2 linked regions of the Acidicapsa ligni genome follow. The protein of the gene in region 2 binds, or shares a complex with, the protein of the main gene of each other region. Links are inferred from orthologs where the notes say so. Each region holds a gene or a part of one and is shown on either strand. Other genes may lie near its edges.

Region 1 (10,261 bases), on a different replicon or contig from region 2:
GGCGTGATTTTTGACGTGCAGCGCACTGGTCCTTCGACCGGTATGCCAACACGTACTTCGCAAGCCGATTTGCTATCGACTGCCTTCCTTTCGCATGGAGATACGAAGCACGTTATTCTTCTGCCCGGTTCGGTTAAAGAGTGCTTCGAATTTGGCTACTCCGCGTTTGATCTTGCGGAGCGCCTGCAAACCCCGATCTTTGTGCTTTCGGATCTCGATCTGGGCATGAATAACTGGATGTCCGAGCCGTTCCTTTATCCCGACAAACCGCTCGATCGCGGTAAGGTTCTTACCGCAGACGATCTCAATCGATTGGGTAGTTTTGCTCGTTACAAGGATGTCGACGGAGACGCAATCGGCTACCGTACGTTGCCTGGAACGGATCATCCCAAGGCGGCTTACTTCACGCGCGGCTCAGGCCACAACGAGAGTGCTGGGTACACCGAGAAACCAGAAGATTACGTGAACTTGATGGAGCGGCTCGCTCGTAAGTTTGAGACTGCAGCCACACTGGTTCCAAAGCCCGTAATCGAAAAGAACGGCACATCGAAGATTGGCATCATCGCATACGGCACTTCGCACTATGCGATTACCGAATCTCTCGACGAAATCAAAAAGAACTACGATCTCGACGTAGACTACCTCCGCGTGAGGGCTTACCCCTTTACCGATGAGGTACACGAGTTTGTAGCTTCGCATGAGCGTATTTATGTAGTCGAACAGAATCGCGATGCGCAATTGGCCAGTCTGCTCAAGCTGGATCTGGCTGCGGAGCAAGTGACAAAGCTGCGCAGCATTCTGCACTTCAACGGACTGCCGATGGATGCGCAGTCGGTGACCGACGAACTAGTCACCAAGGAGGGCCTCTAATCCATGGCAACAGCGACAGCAACATCACCGATCACTCCGGGGCCAAAGGTTAATCGTCTGGGTCTGCCGGTTCTTGAATATCGAGGCGGCAAGACAACTCTCTGTGCAGGCTGCGGGCATAACGCTATCTCCGAGCGCATTATCGATGCCATGTTTGAGATGGGTGTACAGCCAGAGCGCCTTATGAAGCTTTCCGGCATTGGCTGCTCTTCCAAGAGCCCTGCCTACTTCATGAGCCGTTCGCACAGCTTCAACAGTGTGCACGGGCGTATGCCTTCAGTTTCAACTGGAGCTATCCTCGGCAACCACACGATGAAGGCGCTGGGCGTCTCTGGCGACGGAGATACGGCCTCTATCGGCATGGGGCAGTTTGTTCACCTGCTGCGCCGCAATCTCCCGATGATCTACATCATCGAAGACAATGGCGTATATGGTCTCACTAAGGGCCAGTTCTCTGCGACCGCTGATCTCGGCTCCAAGCTGAAGACAGGCGTCATCAATGATCTGCCTCCCATCGACACCTGCTCACTGGCCATCCAACTCGGCGCTACTTTTGTTGGCCGCTCGTTCTCCGGCGATAAGAAGCAGTTGCTGACCATGCTCAAGGCCGCTATCGCGCATAAGGGTACGGTCATGCTGGACGTAATCAGCCCTTGCGTGACCTTCAACGACCACGAGGGTTCTACCAAGAGCTACAAGTTCATGCAGGAGCACGACGAGCCCATCAATGAATTAGGGTTCGTTCCGAGCTTTGAAGATATCGAGGTCGAGTACGATCACGGTACGACGCTTGATGTACGCATGCATGACGGTTCCAGCCTGCGTCTGCGTAAGATCCGCGAGGACTATGATCCAACCGACAAAATCGGTTCAGTCAAGGCTCTCATGGAAGCGCATGAAAAAGGTGAGGTGCTGACCGGTATCTTCTACGTCGACACCCAGAAACCAACCTTCACCGATCAGCTTAACCTGGTCGATCAGCCGTTGAGCTCCCTGCCTGAATCCGTTATCCGGCCTTCAAGAGAAGTACTGGATAAAGTAATGGCCAGCCTGCAGTAGTATTTCTTCACCCAAAAAGAAAAGAGCCTCGCTGAATGCGGGGCTCTTTCTTTGCTTAAATTACAAAATAAAGCTATCGCGTAGCGGGGGTGATGCGTACTCCGAGTGCATTCAGTTTGCTTCGCGCTTGTAGGGCTTCCGGAGTTTGCGGATGCCGCTGAATCAAGGAGCGTAGTTCGTGGACGCCCGCGTCCTTCTGGTTCAGTTGAATCAGAGCAAGACCTTTGCGAAGCTGGGCTGCGGGTGCTTTGCGGTTGCCTGGAAAATTCTCCAGAACAGCATTGTAGGATTTGACTGCGTCCTTATATTTCTGTTGCCGATAAGCGATCTCGCCGACATAGAACTGCGCATCTCCAGCCAGGTCATCCTGCGGATAATAGTGCAGTACATCGCCAAATTCGGAGAAAGCCAGATCGTACTTTGCGGCGTTGTAATCGCGTAGGCCGCTCTGATATGTCTCTTGAAGCGGCGGAGCCTGAGATGCTCCAGCGTCGGGGATGCCGGGATTCGGCGCTCCTCCGCCATCCTGCATCGGCTGCCCGCCCATAGGTTGACCTCCGTTTGGCTGGCCCTGTTGCTGAGGCGGTATGCCACCTGGCATGGTCGCCGTTGTCGCAGTGGATTGCGCCTGTACATTCTGGAGTTGAGACTGAATATCCTGAAGCTGTTTGTCGAGCTTTGCGATACGAGTCTTCATCTCATCGAGGGAGTCATTCAGCGACTGCACCTGGCCGGAGACCGAATCCAGCTTGCCGTTGGTTGATTCATTCTGCGCATTCAGCTTCTGCTGCATCGTGGCGACGGTAGCATTCATCTGATTCACGCTGTCCGTGCTCTGTTCCACCAGGTGCTGCACCAGTCCGAAGCGCGAATCTACGGTGGATTGGAGACGCTGCACCATGTCAAGCAACTGCTGCACCTGAGTCTGCAGCTCAATGATTTCCTTGGAAGCTGCGTGTGCAGGGCGAGGCACAATAAACAGCACCGCAAGAAGCAGAGCCGCAAAGCGATAACGCCAGATACGTCGGTGATCGATTAATTGCATCAGATTCTCACATTCTGTTTGTGAAGGAGATAGCGGCAACCGGATTTGTATCCAGGTTGCCGCGTCGTTCGTTCATTGTAACTATGGAGTGGCCAATTGCGATTTCGTTACCTGTCGATGGAGAAGCCGGCGCGACGATTCTGCTGCCAGCATTCTTCGGTAGATTCGCTGCAGAATGGCTTCTCTTTACCGTAGCTGACAATGCGGAGGCGATCAGCTGCGATACCGGCCTGAACCAATGCCTGCTTGACCGAGTTCGCACGGCTCTGACCCAGAGTCAGGTTGTATTCATTCGAGCCACGTTCATCGCAGTACCCGCCGATTAAGACGTGAATGCGAGAGTTTGTCGCCAGGTATGCGGCGGCCTTCGAAAGAGCGGCCTGGTTCTCCGGGCGTACATCGTAGCTGTCATAGTCGAAGAAAATATCCTGTACGCTGGCTTTGAACTGCTCGTCCGCCGTCATGTTTGACGCCGAGGAATCCTGCGGTACTGCAACAGCCATCTGGGCTGCATTTACCGTGACCCGCGCAGTTGCGTCTGCCGACCCGCCATCGCCGCGCGCGATCAGATGGTAACTGGTCGAGGTAGTTGGAGTGACCGTCTTGACGCCAGAGCTGGGGACGTCGCCAATGCCATCGATAGAGACGTTTGTCGCATCCGTGGCGCGCCATGAAAGCACAACCTGATCGCCAGCGGTGATCGTAGAAGGAGTTGCGGTCAACTGTGCCGTGGGGGGGGGCCCTGAGAGCGGTGGTGCGGCATTGGACGAGGAGGATTTCTTTTTACCACATCCGATCACTGCGAATGTAGCCATGAGCAGGATTAAGGCCGTAGCTGTGCGGTTGAAAGCACGATATTTGGAGTTCAAGTTTTTCTCCTTACAACGAAATTTGTAAATCTGTTTGTCATACAAGGCGCCGATAACCTACTCCGGAACCGAAATTACTTCCAACTCCAGTTTGGCATAGAGTCCTTGCCAGAGTGTGTTAGTTGGTGCTGTTCCGTGCCATCTGCCAGCATAGTCCAGATTTCGACCTGCTTGCCAATCTCGCGTTGAAATACAACATGGCGGCCATCGGGGGACCAGCTGGGAAAGTCATTGCTACCAGCCTCATGCGTCAGTTGCAGCCACCGCTTGGATGCGATATCCATCACATAAATATCCTGTCCGCCGGGAGCGCCGGGGCCGTATTTCCGGTTCCAGGAAAATGCGAGAAACTGCCCGTTCGGCGACCACGAAGGTGAGATGGCATAACCACCATCCGTCATACGCTGAATATTTGTACCATCCGCATCCATAGTGTAAATCTGCGGCAGACCGGTGCGCCCACTGACCCAGGCGATCTGAGAATTGGTCTTCGGATTCCAAGTTGGCGAAACATCCGGACCGCGGATAGAGGTGGCTTTACGCAGATTGCCGCCATTGCTATCCGATATCCATATTTCAGGGTCTCCCGAACGGGATGACGAAAAAGCGATCTTGGATCCATCGCCAGACCATGCAGGCGAAAGATTGCTGCCGCCCGCCACGCCCGCAGGGTAGCTCACCGTCCGCCCGAGGTCCATCGAGAACATGCGGATCGTCCAACCTTCTTTGCCCAATGTCGAAAATGCAAGCCTGCTGTTGTCCGGCGAAATGCGCGGTGATAGAGAGATGCTGCCTTGCTTGGTTACGATGTGCTGATTTTGCCCGTCGTAATCCATCACCCATATTTCCTTGGAGCCGGTACGTGCGCTGACGAAGTAGAGTTTGGTCTCGGCAATGCCGTTCAGACCGCCTCCGAGACGGGCGATAATTTCGTCGGCAAAGCGGTGTGCAATCAAACGGGCATTATCCTGGTTGGCAGTTTCGTTGTATTGCTTGCCCAGGATCTGTGGACTGCCTGGGTTCTTGGCATCGAATACCCAGCCGTAGACGCTCAGGCGGCCATTGGTAGAAGATAGCGCTCCAAATGCGACCATCGACGCGTTAGCCGGATCGGCTGCCCATTGCGGCAGATTGATTTCCTGAGGAGCGCCCGGCGTAACCGGCGGAATCAGGCTCTTTGAAACCATGTCGAAGATGCCAGCATTCGACAGGTCGTTATAAAGTGTCGCGTCAAACGTGGACTTCAGCGATGGCGTCTGCGGATCAGAACCAACAGGTTTGAAATCGGCTGCCGCGATGCGGATACGCTGATCGGTGAGGTTACTGCCAGTCCGAATCCAATCCTGCGCATGCAGTACAGGGAGACTGACTGCAAATGCGAGCAGAGGCAAAAAACAAGAAAATGCTCGGGGAAGCTTGCGAAGGATTGCAGTCATGCGGTTCAGTCCTCTTCCTCAAAAATACAGGGTTACTGCTGCGTTCGACTGGAGCTCAAAAAACAACTTGTTTCGACCGTTGTATCCAGATCACGCGTGAATTTCATAACACTCAGTACTCACAATAATAGGAGACATTGGGCGGTGGATCACTTGGTGGTGAAGGAAGGGGCCCAAAAGTGTCAACTCTCTGTTCTGCTCTAAGACAGGCTCGATCCAGAGTGGGACTACCACTGGATTTATCCAGCTTGGCCTCCATTCCAGTGCCATCGCGGCGAATTACCCAGGTGATATAGGTGCGGGAGCCTACCGGCGTCCGCGGATCAACCTCGCCTCGATAGAGATTCTGCTGCATTTTTCGCTGAATATTCTGGATGTACCACGGGTAGTTAAATCCCCGGCTGCCCGGCGATGCTGTCACGCTGGTTGCTCCCACGGTCGTAGTGCCAGGCTGAGCCGTGCGCTGCATCGCGCTTGAAGACTGCTCGCCATATTGCGCGCGATTGTCCTGCTTGGGCGGTGTTGGCTGGCGCTGTGGAGTCTTGCTGGTAACCACCGGCTTAGGCTCGGGTATTTTGCTGGCTTCCTGCTTTTTTGCCGCTGGCTTTTTAGGAGCCTCGATCTTTGACGGGATGGGGATCGCTTTTTCGTCTACCGTGGGCTGTGCTTTAGGCGCGGGCGGCGCAGGCGCTTCGCTGGGTTTTTCAGTTGCCAGTACATTATCGTTCGGCTTGTGGTCTGCAGGCAGAGGCAGGGCACTGCTGACTAGCTGCACGGCGATCGCACCCTCGGTCGCCCCTCCCCAGGTGTTGTGAGGAAACAGCCCATTCAAAAAACCATAGCCCAGAACAAGTCCCACGAGCAGACCATGGAAAAGCACGGCCTTCACCATCGGCTTGCCGATAGGCTCCCGTAGGAATTCCGGCTCGAGTTGTTCGCTGACCTGCAGCTTCTTGCTCCTGACCTGTTTCTGTTGGTAAAGATCTACTAGTTGGACTTGGTTTCGAGTGGCTGGGTAACGATGCTGATGTTGGTAATGCCAGCCTGTTTAACAGAATCCATGACCGAGGCAAACGCGCCGAAAGGAACGCGCTCATCCGCTCGTAGATAAATCACCTGGTGAGCGGGATCTACGCCGGATTGATGCAGTTGCGTCGCCAATTCGTGGATATTCACCGGCTTATCGCCCAGGAAAACCGTCTGATCCTTGGCTATGGTAACCACCAGGCGTTGTTCGGTGATCTCCTTGACCGTGCGTGTTTTGGGCACAGCAACTTCAATGCCCGACTGCAGCACTGGTGCGGCAAGCATGAAAATAACCAGCAATACCAACACCACATCGACCAGCGGCGTGATGTTGATCTCGGCCAGCGATGTCTGTGTGCGCCCGTTGCTGCCCGTAAAGGCCATTTAGACCTCCCGTTCCATGAGCCGCGGATCTGTCGAGCGAGGGTCTGTCGAACGAGGATCACCTGCCCGCGCTCCCTGGGAAGGAGGTGGCTGGTTCGCGCCGCGCTGTGGAATCTCTTCCAGAGAATTCAGAAGTTCACGCGCAAAGTCATCAATCCCCGACGCAAAAACACGCAGCCGAGCGGCGAACTGGTTGTAAGCGATGCCGGCAGGCACAGCGACGAAGATGCCCGCAGCCGTGGTGATGAGTGCTTCTGAAATTCCAGGCGCGACAGCACGCAGGGTAGCAGAACCGGCGGTCCCCAGGCCGTGAAACGCATCCACAATGCCCATAACGGTGCCGAAGAGGCCGACAAATGTGCTGGTGGAAGCAATAGTCGCCAGCCAGGTCAGTCTCTGTTCAAGCCGAGTAACCGCTTCGCTGCTTGCAGTCTGAGCAGAGCGCTCCAACGTAGCAACATTGCGCGGCGGACCGTAGCCGCCAGTCTGGCGCTTGTAGGCCTCATAAACTTCCTCAAAAACCAATGCAAGCGGGCTCGGCGCGTAGTCACCGGTATTGGCGGCAATTTCCTGAAGGCGCGTAGCTTTGCGGAAGGTCCGGATAAAGCGGCGGCTCTGTTTTGTGGCCTTGGAGAAAGTGCTCATCTTGCCAAAAATCAGCGTCCAGGAATAAACGCTGGCAATCGCCAGCACGAGCAGCACCGCTAGGGCCACCGGTCCGCTGTTGGAGAGCATTTCAACGATCGCGCTGGATCCCTGCGTGGGAGGGGGAGGCGGCGCGTCTGACTGGAGAAAAAGGGCAAGGGCAGCGGCTAAAATCGGCGTGTACCTCGTCTATGAAGCTAGCAGATGAAGTAGCACTACCCCAAGTTGCTAACAAGGTTCCGGTCGCCACTTGTGCCGGTGTTCTGAGCGAATAGCAGGGCTGCCGCATGGTATGCTGCGCACGGAATCCTGCATTTTTCGCCAACTGGTATGACGTCCTTACACTTCAGGCCAAATGCAGGAGAATGGTTTAACGATGCTCGTCGAACTGCGCGCTGAAAATTATGCTGTCATTGATCACGCCATAGCCGTCTTCGGCCCGGGGCTAAATTTACTCACCGGTGAAACTGGCGCTGGCAAATCGATCCTGGTTGACGCGCTTGCCCTGCTCATGGGCGGTAAAGCCTCAGCCGAAGTAGTCCGCCATGGCGCTGATAAGGCCGTGGTCTCCTGCGTTTTCGAGGCAACGGCGACAGCAGATTCGATTCTAGAAGAAAATGGCATCGACGGGAGCGGATCGGAAATCATTCTACGCCGGGAGATTCTGGTTACAGGCAAAGGCCGCGTCTTTGTAAATAACCAGCCCGCAACGGTCGCGGTACTTAAGTTACTTGCTCCTGAACTCGCACTGGTTCACGCGCAGAGTGAAACTCTGAGCAGCTTCGACCAGGTACAGCAGCGAATTCTTCTGGACCGGTTCGCCAGCCTTGAATCGACAACCGTCTCCGAAGCCTACACGCGCTGGCGCGGGGCAGCCGCAAAATTAGCTGAGCTCGAACAGGGCGAACAAGACCGCCTTCGAATGGTCGATCTTTGGAGCTATCAGAAAAAAGAGATCGAAGCAGCTCAGCTCGCCGCAGGCGAAGACCTGCAGTTAGAGACCGAAAAGCGCGTACTGGCCAATGCCGAAAAACTTTATGCAGCAGCCATGGGCGCATTCGACCAGCTTTACGAGGGCAATACCTCTGCCGAGTCGTCTCTGCGTAACGCTCTGCGAAGCGTAGAAGAGCTCGCCCGCTACGATGCCAAATTTACCGATGCGGTGCAACAACTTACCTCTGCCCGCGCCATCGTGGACGACCTTAGCGATACCCTGCGGGATTATGCCGAGAAAATTAACGCATCCCCTGACCGGCTGGCTGAAATCGAAGATCGTTTGGTTGTTCTCGACAGGCTCAAGCGCAAGTACGGCAGCACCATCGACGAAGTAATCGCTTTTGGAGCAGAAGTCGCCGCAAAGCTCGCCGAGGTTGAGGATAGAGACGAAATTCTAAAGCAGCTTCGGACAGACCTGACAGATGCACGCGCAAAGTACGTGACGGCAGCGCAGGCCTTGAGTGGATTGCGTTCGGCAGCAGCAGGGAAGTTGGCGCGCCTTGCCGAGAAGCAGATCAACGACCTGGCCATGAAGGTTCAATTCACCGTGACCATCGCCCCGCAGTCAGACGAATCAGCATGGGCTTCTCATGGCTGGGATTCCGTGGAGTATCGCATTGCCACTAATCCCGGCGAGCCACTTAAGCTATTGCATGAGATCGCATCGGGCGGCGAAATGAGCCGCGTCATGTTGGCGCTCAAAGTTACTGTCGAAGAGGGAACCGGCAAGCCTGCCGCAACACGCTCCAGCAAGCCAGTCGCACCCAGAACACTGGTTTTCGATGAAATCGATATCGGCATCGGTGGTCGCGCCGCAGAGGCTGTAGGGCAGAAACTCAAGACACTCAGCCAGGCCCAGCAAGTGCTGTGCGTCACCCATCTTCCGCAAATTGCAGCGTTCGCAGATCAACACTTCCTGCTTGAAAAGCGCGAAGATCACGGCCGCACCAAGACCCAGGTTCGTTTGCTGGATGACCGTATGCGGGTCGAAGAAGTTGCCCGTATGCTCAGTGGCGCAGTAGTTACTGAGGCCAGCCAGCGGCACGCCAGTCAGATGATTGAAGCCAGCCGCTGACCGTCAGTATCCCGCCGATCGCAACCTGTTCCCGCTCAACCGCTTAGAACGACCATTGGCTGCTTGAATTCCCCTATTACATTTCCCTGATGGGAAGGGGAGTCACTAATTGGTATACTCAGAGAGTGACACTCTTAGCTCAGGAATCTCTTCCCAACGTTGGCCGCGCGGATAGCAGCGCGGCTCAAAAACGCGTTCTGTTGCTCAAGCCTCGTGGATTTTGCGCTGGCGTAGTTCGTGCGATTGACATTGTCAAAATTGCGCTCGAAACATTCGGCGCGCCAATCTACGTCCGCCGCGAAATCGTCCACAACCGATTTGTGGTCAACGAGTTGGCAGAAAAGGGCGCAATCTTCGTCAACGAAATTGAAGAAGTGCCAGCCGGCCAGCGTGTGATCTACAGTGCGCACGGTGTCTCCCCTGCAGTCCGCGAAGCCAGTAAAGCACGCGGTCTTAAGGTGATTGATGCCACCTGCCCACTCGTGACCAAGGTTCACGTCGAAGCCGTCAAGTTCGCCAAGCAGGGCTACTCGCTCGTGCTCGTCGGTCATCGCGATCACGATGAGATCGAAGGCACCCTGGGCGAAGCTCCTGAAGCGACGCAGGTTGTTTCCAACGTCGAAGAGGTTGAAGCGCTGGTCGTGGTCGATCCTGATCGTGTCGCCTATCTGACGCAGACCACGCTTTCTCTCGACGAGGCGCGCGATATTATTCACGCCCTTAAGGTAAAGTTCCCAAACATTGTAGGGCCGCATACGCAGGACATCTGCTACGCCACTGAGAATCGTCAGGTTGCCGTGCGCAACGTTGCCCCCGGAGCGAATCTGGTGTTGGTTGTTGGTTCGACCAACAGCTC
Region 2 (10,195 bases):
TATAACCATGAAGAAAAATCTGAACGGCAAGATTGCAATTATCTTTGGCGTCCTGTTGGTATGCCTTTACGGCATCTTTGGCATTCCCAAAGGTGTAACGGGAGCAGCCATCACGAGTGCGATCACACAACGCATTCATCTGGGGCTCGATCTGCGCGGCGGCGCCCATCTGGTGTTGCAGGTGCACGTGAAGGATGCTGTAAGAGCGGACGCAGACAATACCGTGGCCCGCATCGAGCAGGATTTGCAGACGAATCATCTGACGTTCACGCAGGTGGTTCCGAATCCGGATTCCCCGCATATCATCACGGTTTCCGGCATCGACCCAACCAAGTCCAGCGATGTTCGCAATGAACTGAGCGACCGCTACGGCGTGGAATACGACATCGCAAGCCTCAGCGGCGGTAACGGCTTCACTCTTACCATGAAGCCTTCTCTACTGGCCGATCTGGAATCGAAGGCGGTTGATCAGTCGATCGACACCATTCGTGACCGCGTAGACCAACTAGGCGTAAGCGAGCCCGAGATTCAACGCTACGGATTGGGCGAAAACCAGATCCTCGTTGAGCTGCCGGGCATCGACAACCTGGACCGCGTAAGCGACATTATTCAGTCCACCTCGCGCCTTGAGGTGCATGAAGTGACTGGTGATCCGCAGGGCTATGCCAGCGAGCAGGAAGCATTGACCAGCGTGAACGGATCGCTTCCTCCGGATGAGTTGATACTCCACGGAGACAGCCAGGGCATCACTTCCGACTCCCAGGATCACGTCTTCCGGCTCAAGCGCGTTTCCATCGTCGGTGGACGCGACTTCCGCGACGCGAGTGCGATTGACTCCAGCGACACCGGCCGTCAGGGCGTGAACTTCGTGCTGACCAACGCAGGCGGAGAGCGCTTCTACGACTACACCTCCACGCACATTCACACCTACATGGCGATCGTTCTCGGCAGCCGTGTAAAGAATGTAGCCATCATCAACGGCGCGATTCGGGACAACGGCCAGATTGAAGGCCAGTTCAGCAAAGAGCAGATCGAGACGCTTTCCTTCACCCTGCGTACAGGCGCACTTCCGGCCAGCATCACGCAGCTTGAGGCGCGTACCGTTGGAGCTTCGCTCGGCTCCGACTCCATCAAGCAGGGAGTTGTAGCTGCCGTAGCAGGCATGCTGGCCGTCATGGTCTTCATGCTGATCTACTATCGAGGCGCGGGTATCAATGCGGATCTCGCACTCTTCCTGAACCTCGTGATCCTGCTCGGATTCATGGGCTACAGCCACGCTACTCTCACGCTGCCGGGCATCGCCGGAGTCATCCTGACCATCGGTATGGGTGTCGACTCCAACGTGCTCATCTTCGAGCGTATTCGCGAAGAGATGCGCGCGGGCAAAGGTCCTGCGCAGGCCGTGGATCAGGGCTTTGCTCATGCATGGATCACGATCGTCGATACGCACGTAACGACCATCGTTTCGGCAGCGATTCTGTTCATGTTCGGCACCGGTCCGGTAAAGGGATTTGCCGTCACGCTGACGTTCGGTCTGTTGGCGAATTTGTTCACCGCTGTCTTTGTTTCACGCGTGATTTTCGACTCGCATGTGAATCACAAGCTGGCAGGTCAAAAGCTCTCGATTTAGTGACTCGGCGAGTTGGTAGTTAGGTAAGTTAGCGGGGCGGCAGCGAATCTGGAACTGCCGTTCCGCCAAGAGATTGGGAAGGTATAGGAATCGTGGAACTCTTTCACAATGCAAATATCGACTGGCTGGGGAGGAAGTGGTATTTCCTCGGCTTTTCATTGATCTTCAGCGTGGCCGGCCTGATCTCCATGGGCCTGCATCTGGCGCATACCGGCAGCCCTGTGCCACTGGGCGTCGACTTCCGCGGCGGCACGCAGGTTCTGGTGCAGTTTCAGAATGATCCCGACGTAAACCAGATCCGCAAGGCAACTGAAGCTGCAGGCGTCAACGCGAAAATCGTCAACTATGACACCCCTGACAAGCGCGAGATGCTGATCAGTCTTCCTGAGCAATCCGATGCATCCGTGGATTCAGGACGGAAGCAGATCGTGGACGCGCTGCAGGCCCACTACGCCAATCATGCGACTGTCGTGAGGGTTGAGTCCGTCGGGCCAACCGTCGGGCAGCAGTTGGAGAAGCAGGCTGGCCTGGCGACGCTCTATTCGCTCATCGGCATGCTCATCTATCTCTGGTTCCGATTCGAGCTCATCTACGGCGTGGCTGCTGTTGTCGCGGTCTTTCACGACACGCTCATCACCGTCGGCTTCTTCGCTTTGTTCGATAAGGAGGTAAGCCTCACCGTCATCGCGGCCATCCTCACGCTTGTCGGTTATTCGATGAACGATACGATCGTTGTCTTCGACCGTATTCGCGAGAACCTGCGCCTGTCCCGTCGTGAGAGCCTCACAGACGTGGTAAACCGTAGCATTAATCAGACTTTGAGCCGAACTGTGCTCACTTCCGGATTGACATTCCTTACTGTGCTCGCGTTATATCTGTTTGGCGGCGAAGTATTGCGTGGCTTCTCATTCGCATTGGTCGTAGGCATTTTGATCGGCACGTATTCCTCTATCGCGGTCGCCGCTCCCATGCTCGTGGCCTATCAGGGATGGCGTGGCAGCAAGGGGAAGGCCGCAGTTTTGCCTTCAGCCAAGCGCAGCAAAGCATAACTTGCCGCATATGCAGGCCTCGTAACTTGCACTGTTTTAGCAGCATGTTTTGCAGTGAATGGGTCGTTCTGATATAGGTGAAACACGCTTATCTCAGCGCGGGATTGAACCGGTGAAGTGGCCGGGAACAAAATTGGAACCGTCGGTGTCTAAAGTTTAGAGAACCTAATACGAGATTCGAGGTCGGCCATGTTTGAAGATTCAACGTTCGAATCCAGCAACCGGATCAAAAAGAGAAACCCCTGGGTGATCGCCACATTTGCGATCAACATAGGAATCCTCGCCGGCGCGATCATATACCCTTTGATCAATTATGAGGCGCTGCCCAAGGCCTCGTTGGTTACGTTGCTGACGGCTCCTCCACCGCCGCCACCACCGCCGCCACCACCACCACCGGATGTTCCGCATCCGCAGGTGAAGCCTCAGTTGATGAACAATGAATTGATGGCTCCCACCAAGATTCCCAAAAAGATTGTGCAGGTTGAGGAAAAAGAAGCTCCTCCATCCACGAGCTTTGGAGTTGCCGGTATGGAAGGCTCAGCAGGCGGCGTAGCTGGCGGCGTAATTGGTAGCGTTTTCGGCACCGGTCCTGCGAAGCCAGTCGTCAAGCAGGAGCCTCCCAAGAAGGTCAACATCTCTCAGGGTGTCGCTACCGGATTGCTGATGCAGAAAGTTCTGCCCGTTTATCCAGCGATTGCAAAGGCAGCCCGCGTTCAGGGAACGGTCGTCCTTCAGGCGTCCATCTCCAAGACCGGTGGGATTATCAATTTACGCGTTCTGAGTGGACCTGCAATGTTGCAGCAGGCCGCAATGGATGCCGTGAGAAATTGGCGCTACAAGCCGTATCTTCTCAACGGCGATCCCGTTGAGGTAGAAACTACTGTCAACGTTGTCTTCAGCCTGGGTGGCTGATGCACTTCCTGGGTGACTTCGCGTCTAATCTGAAGTCACCTTCGCAATGTCCTGAATGTGCACCGACAACGGACGCATTCCCCTCGGTAGTTACTTACGCAGCATAGAACGCACCCCCAGGAGGAACGATTCAGTGATTCTCGCTCAATTTGCACATCTCGCCTCACACCCGATCAGCCTTGCCATGTTCCAGGACGCAGCCGCAGGCCCTGACTTCAGCCTCGTTGGTCTCTGGACCAACATGGGTTACTTCGCCAAGGGCATCGCAGTCGTGCTCTTCATCATGTCCATCTGGTCTCTCGCGGTCATGATCGATCGTTACCTTTACTTCACAGCAGCCCGCAAGCAGTCCCGCGAGTTTGCTCCTAAGGTCGCTGGCGCTCTGAAAGACAGCAAGCTCGATGAAGCGATCAAGATCGCCGATCGCAGCAAGAAGTCGCACCTTGCAGAAGTTGTCACTGCCGGTCTCCAGGAGTTCAAGAGCTCTGGCGGCGCAGTCAACGAAGAGACCATCGAGAGCTCCAAGCGCGCTCTTGAGCGGGCTGAAGCCATCGTGCATGCCAAGCTGAAGCGCGGTCTGGGCGTTCTCGCCACCATCGGCGCGACGGCTCCATTCGTTGGTTTGCTCGGTACGGTTATGGGTATTTTGAACGCCTTCCAGCAGATCGCAACCCAGAAGTCTTCGGGTATCGGTGCAGTCGCAGGCGGTATTTCAGAAGCCCTGGTAACGACCGCATTCGGACTGCTCGTGGCTATCCCGGCAGTTATGACCTTCAACTACTTCAGCGGACGCGTGGAAGCCTTCGACGTCGAGATGGATAACTCATCGAGCGAGCTGGTTGACTACTTCATCAAGCAGAGCCACAAGCGCTAAACCCGCCTGCGGACTGCCGAGCCGATACAAGTCATGAGCGGGATTCTCTTGCAGGCAGGGAAGCAAACACTTCCCTGCCGGCGTTTCTCAGAGACGATGCGTGACTCGGCTCGATGAAGAGCGATCAGATTTCATCGAAAGGCGTGGAGCACATACATGGGCATTTCAGTACGCAACGAAGGCGCCAAGGTTAACTCGAACATCAACGTCACCCCCATGGTGGACGTAATGCTCGTGTTGCTGATCATCTTCATGGTCATCACTCCGATGCTCCAGAATAAGGTCAACGTAGATCTGGCAAAGACAGATAATCCACAGCCCATGGCAGATGCGGATAAAGAAGACGCGATTGTCGTTGCCGTGACCCGCGACGGTACCGTCTATCTTGGGCAGGACAAGGTCGCGCCCTCCGAGCTTGGGGGCAAAGTACGCGACAAGCTTGCCGATAAGCCCGGCAAGGAGATCTTCGTACGTGCCGATGCACGTGCCAAGTATCTTGATGTTGAGAACGCGATTGATGATGTCCGCACCGCGGGCGTCGAATCTGTCGGGTTGCTGACCGAAAAACGGCAGACACCCGGGGCACCAGAGTAACCCGCGATACTACCGGGACAAATTCAGGGAGTTTATGACATGGCAATGACAGGTGGGTCTGGTCCTGGAGGAATATCCTCCGACATTAACGTAACGCCGCTGATCGACGTACTGTTGGTTCTTTTGATCATCTTCATGGTCATCGTTCCAGTCGTACCGAAGGGTCTGGACGCGCTGGTTCCCCAGCCGCCTAAAGATCCGCAAAAACAGCAGCCAGATAACGATCGCGCCATCGTGGTGTCAGTCCTGCACTCCAATGGTTCGACGGTTGCATACAAGATCAATCAGGACGACGTCGCCCGTGGAGATCTTCTGGCCCGGTTGACAACGATCTACTCAAATCGCGCAGAACGTGTAATGTTTATCAAGGGCGATGACGAAGTGAATTTCGCACAGGTCGCGGATGTGATCGATATTGGTCATGCTGCCGGTGTAGATCACGTTGGATTGATCACCCCCAAGATCGCTGCAGGACAGTAGCAGAGTAGCCCTTACCTAGTAGGCAGGGCTGCTTTTTTCTTGCTCTGCGCACCGAAAACGATGCGCAAAGCAAGTCAACCGGAATTATGCTCATATGTCTGGATACGGATACTCCCATCCGCTTCAGCCGCGCGGAGACACCAGGCGCGATAAAGCTGGCGACGACTCGAAGGAGAAGGATACGAACATGAATCGAATCGCACGTCTGCCGGTGCTAGCGGCTGTCCTGGTCGCCATGATGGTTTCGATGACCGGATGCGACCGTCTGAAAGCCCGGGACCAACTCAACAAGGGAGTAGAAGCGTTCAAGGCCGGAAGGTATGAAGCCGCTATTCACTTTTTTCAAAATGCCGAAAATCTGGACCCGAAGCTTCCGACCGCGAAGGTATTTCTTGCCACGGCCCTCTCACAGAATGTCGTACCAGGATTGACTTCTCCTGAAAATATGAAGACGGCTCAACAGGCCATCGACACATATCAACAGGTGCTTACAGATGATCCCACTGACATCAACAGCCTCAAGGGCGTAGCCAGCCTTTACTTCAACACCAAGCGCCTCAACGAAGCTAAGGATTGGCAGAAGAAGGTCCTAGCCGTTGATCCCAAGGACCCTGAAGCGGCCTACACCGTCGGCGTTATCGACTGGACGCAGGCACACGAAAACCTTCTGAAAGCATTACCCGCTGGCGTGAATGACGACGGTGTGGGCAATGTAAAAGCGATGGTAAAAAGCACTTGCTCTGAAATTCAGAAGCAGAATGGCCCGCTCGTAGAAGAAGGTCTGAAGTACCTCAATCTGGCCGTTCAAAATCGCCCCAATTATGACGACGCAATGCAATATCTAAATCTCGTCTATCGCCGCAAGGCAGACGTAGATTGTGGCGATGAAGCAGCCCGTAAGGCAGATGTCGATTCCGCAACGGACTGGAGCCACAAGGCTATGGGCACCCGTAAGGAAAACGAAGCAAAGAAGGACAAGGGCCCCGGCGGCATCGTTATGGATTCAAGCGGAAACATGAAGTAGCAGCATTCATCAAACGTATCAACGTATCGATCAAGAGAGCCTCCCGATTGGGAGGCTCTCTTGCATTTGGCCGAAGACACTAGATCACCAGCCCTAGATCTACAGATAGATATTGATATTGGCCGGAAATACCCACAGTCATAACCCACAGTCAACGCAATACCACGACCAGCAATGGTACTGCCGTTGTTTTCCTGCCCAGGGCTATAGACCCATGAACGTATAGATCATGAACGAAAGCGATGACCCCTCACCTGCGAGGGAATCGGCATGAGACTATAGCGTGGCTTGTACGGAGGGCGGACTGGACTGAACGGGCTGGCGGGAGCCAGGACCCGCAATCGACACCGGCTGTAGGATACGAGCGAAGCAGGCGGCCCCAGCAAAAGAATGCAGCAGAAGACAATCAGAAGAATCTGAACGAGGTATACGTCGCGATCACAAACGGTTTAAGCCGAAGGCGCAACCACAGCTAAGTCGTTAGCTTGCGCCTTGTTTCAGGATCTGCTCAGCATAGTAATTGTGAACCTTGGAATCGTTGTGGAGCATTTCGTAATAAGCGTTCTGCAGTAGCTGCGCATGACTATCGCGCAGAGTCTGGCGAATGGTCTGTCGTGTTCGCGGGTCCGTGATTTCTCTTTGGCCTGCCGGGCTTTTCTGTATGAGCATATAAAGGGCATAGCCAACAGTCTTGCGGCTGGAACCCTCCCCCTGCGTGATAGGAAGCACGTCTGTTGTCTGCCCCGCCTTTAGTTTGTCTATCGCGGCAAATACTTCAGGGTAAGTACTTCGAACAGAGGACTCATAAACGGGGCCAACGTCCCCGCCATTGTTGGCAAACTGATCCTCTGAGTAGTTCATTGCCAGAGAGGCAAAGTCGTCGCCGCTATCGAGACGATTGCGCAGCATCTGTATCTTTTTCTTGGCGTCCGCGTCGTTCATCGCCTTGCTGTTTTGGAGGTTGCTGACCTGCTTGGCCGGCTGGTTGGTAACGACAATTTCGGCCAGCCGATATTGCGGCTCAATCAGGTTGAACTCCGCCTTATGCACCGTATAGTAGTCGCTGATTTCCGAGTCCGTGACGTTGATCTTGGATTCGATTTCTTTATTGATCAGCTTGCTCTTGGTGATCGTACGCCGGATATCGCGCTTCAGTTCTTCGAGGGTGAGATTCTTTGCCTTGAGCTGGCTCTCAAACTCTTCCTGCGTATAGGGCGCTTTGAATTCAGTCAACTTGGCATTGACTTCTTCATCCGTAGCCACAAGATTCAGCTTCGCTGCTCGCTGCTGTACGATCTCGTCATCGATCAAGCCGCGCAGGATATTGAGGCGCACTATCGCGGCCTGCTCCGGTGAGGGAGCCTGCGGAGTTTGCCCCATACTTTGCTTGTAAAGGCGGTCGACATCCGCCTGCACGATCTGCTTGCCGTTGACAGTAGCCATCACTTCCGGCGACGGAGCCTGGTGGCAGCCGATAACGCCAACGGAAAGCAGCCCCGCGGCGAGAAAGAGCACGGGTACATTGCGAATTACAGAAAACTTCAAAGCTTGCGCCAACCGAACATCTCCTGGCTGGCAACATTTGATGGCGCAGCCTCAGGCAATCAGGATAAACCCCAGCCCCCGTTACAGAAAACTGGGAGGTTTCTATTTCCCGGAGCTATCTTCCTACTGCCCTAAACCAGGGGCAGGAGTCGGAGTAGTTGCCGGAGGCGGGGGAGGTTCAATCCCGGCTGCGCGTAAGGCACGATCAATCACCATCCAGACCTGCTCAGCGGGCAGCGCACCATTAATGTGCTCACCGTCGACGAAGAGGGAAGGCGTACCGTCCACGCCGAGGCTCTCAGCCTCTTTCATAGACGCGCGAATCGCTGTTTCGTCCTGCTTTTGCAGGCACGCATCCAGTTTGGCCGCATCGAGAGAGAAGATTTTCCCCTGCTCGCGCGCGATCTTGTCGAGCTCTACAAAGCTCTTTTGAGGATTGCGATCTTCGCCCGTGACCTCCTGGCCGTGAGCGTGCAGATAATCCACGTAGCCCCAATAAGCCTTGTCATTCTGATCGGCGATGCAGCCGGCGTTGACCGCAGCATGCATGGCCCAGGGGTGTAAATCGGTCAGCGGATCGTCCTTGTAGATAAAGCGAACTTTATCCTTGTAGCGCTCCAGGGTCAGAGGGAAAAGCTCCTGATGCATGCGCGCGCAGTAGGGGCATTCCAGATCGTCAAAATTGATGACCGTGACCTTGGCCGCCGGGTTACCGCGAATTGGGCGCTTGTCGACTGGAATATTCGATGCAGGAATATTGGCGAGGCTGAAGGTCTCCAGCCGGGCAAGGGAGTTATTGTCCGTAGAAATCAGGAAGTCCGTGCTCGTCGTGCGTGCTCCGCGAGAGATGGTAATTTGCAGAGTGTCGTAGCCAGGGATCGTGCCTGCCTTGCGCGCTCCCAAGGTCACGTTGTACTCCGGCGGCACGTTGAATTGCGAGCGAACGAGCACCTCAATTTTGCGAGCTAATACAGGATCTTTTACGCTGTTCGCATCTTTCGTCTCCTGCGCTTTGCAGCCTACTGCAATCGCAAAAACAAAAACTATCGATAACAAAGCTAATCGGGACGGGACAAAACGCACGTAAGAACCACCTTTCTTTCCCTTTTATTATCGCAGCAAGGGCGTTTTATGGCATTTCACGCCATTTTCGCCAGCCAGAAGCCCCGCAAATATTGCTCTCCAGGAAGCAGGCAAGGGATGCTAATCTCTGGCCATGCCTGAATTTACGTTGTCTCGATTCGTCTACCGCGGCCTGCTGGCTTTCGGATTGGTTGCTGCGTTGCTTCCCTTGAATATCTTTGCTGACACACCGGCCAAGCGGACTATTTCGCTGGACGATCTAGCCAGAATTGCGCGTGTCGGCAGCCCGGTCATCTCTCCCGACGGAACATTGCTGCTCTATTCCGTCTCGCGCATTGATACCAAAGAGGATAAGGGGCACTCCGAACTTTGGATGGTTCGCTGGGATGGCAGCAATGCCGTGCAACTGACGTTCGGCAAAGATTCAGCTTCGCGCCCCGCCTTCAGCCCCGACGGCAAATACATTTCATTTCTGTCCTCCCGCGCAGGTAAAGCCAAGGGAACCCAGGTCTGGGTGTTGAATCGCATGGGCGGCGAGGCCGATCAGTTCACCGGAATCACCGAGCAGGAGCTGCATGATTACGCCTGGTCTCCCGATAGCAAGCACCTGCTGCTGACCTTGGAACCCAAGTCCGAGCCGGATGGCGAAGAAGGCAAGCCGACCCCACCAAAGCCGATTGTGATCGACCGTTATCACTTTAAGCAGGACATTGAAGGCTATCTGGGCAATGATCAGCGAGAGGCCTTGTATCTGTACGATCTCTCAACCAAAAAGTTCGAGAAACTGACGACAGATAAAAATGTGGAAGAAGGCAAGGCCATCTGGTCTCCCAACGGAGCCTGGATCGCGTATGTAAGCAATCACGATGAAGATCCGGACCGCTCCGACAATAGCGATGTATTTGTCGTTGCAACCAAGTCCGGCTCGACCGCCAAAAAGCTCACCAACTGGATCGGTCCCGATGGCGGTCGTCTGGCCTGGTCACCGGATTCCAAGTCGATCG

The links.
Region 1: the proteins of OHL19_RS00985 (region 2) and OHL19_RS11000 are in contact, whole or in part, in a cryo-EM structure (PDB 9DDO), measured with the Escherichia coli proteins. The link is inferred for Acidicapsa ligni from one-to-one orthologs.

Annotation. Positions count from the first base shown.
Region 1 is NZ_JAGSYG010000003.1:118,150-128,410, forward strand. Bases 4,979-7,886 are described here. They hold OHL19_RS11000 (ExbD/TolR family protein), read right to left. Parts: upstream 6,690-7,886; coding sequence 6,267-6,689; downstream 4,979-6,266. Other genes in these bases: tolB (Tol-Pal system beta propeller repeat protein TolB), read right to left, coding at 4,979-5,279; OHL19_RS10995 (TonB C-terminal domain-containing protein), read right to left, coding at 5,392-6,159; OHL19_RS11005 (MotA/TolQ/ExbB proton channel family protein), read right to left, coding at 6,690-7,424; recN (DNA repair protein RecN), read left to right, coding at 7,711-7,886. Outside these bases: OHL19_RS10970 (2-oxoacid:acceptor oxidoreductase subunit alpha), read left to right, coding at 1-870; OHL19_RS10975 (2-oxoacid:ferredoxin oxidoreductase subunit beta), read left to right, coding at 874-1,929; OHL19_RS10980 (tetratricopeptide repeat protein), read right to left, coding at 2,003-2,974; peptidoglycan-associated lipoprotein Pal, read right to left, coding at 3,082-3,843; more of tolB, read right to left, coding at 3,918-4,978; more of recN, read left to right, coding at 7,887-9,405; OHL19_RS11015 (4-hydroxy-3-methylbut-2-enyl diphosphate reductase), read left to right, coding at 9,531-10,261. UniProt on the Escherichia coli protein: Involved in the TonB-dependent energy-dependent transport of various receptor-bound substrates.
Region 2 is NZ_JAGSYG010000001.1:241,847-252,041, reverse strand. Bases 2,753-5,594 are described here. They hold OHL19_RS00985 (MotA/TolQ/ExbB proton channel family protein), read left to right. Parts: upstream 2,753-3,724; coding sequence 3,725-4,465; downstream 4,466-5,594. Other genes in these bases: OHL19_RS00975 (ExbD/TolR family protein), read left to right, coding at 5,099-5,539; OHL19_RS00980 (ExbD/TolR family protein), read left to right, coding at 4,622-5,059; OHL19_RS00990 (energy transducer TonB), read left to right, coding at 2,869-3,591. In the rest of the region: protein translocase subunit SecD, read left to right, coding at 8-1,630; protein translocase subunit SecF, read left to right, coding at 1,723-2,679; OHL19_RS00970 (tetratricopeptide repeat protein), read left to right, coding at 5,727-6,563; OHL19_RS00965 (SurA N-terminal domain-containing protein), read right to left, coding at 7,044-8,120; OHL19_RS00960 (DsbA family protein), read right to left, coding at 8,232-9,191; OHL19_RS00955 (S9 family peptidase), read left to right, coding at 9,325-10,195. UniProt on the Escherichia coli protein: Involved in the TonB-dependent energy-dependent transport of various receptor-bound substrates. Protects ExbD from proteolytic degradation and functionally stabilizes TonB.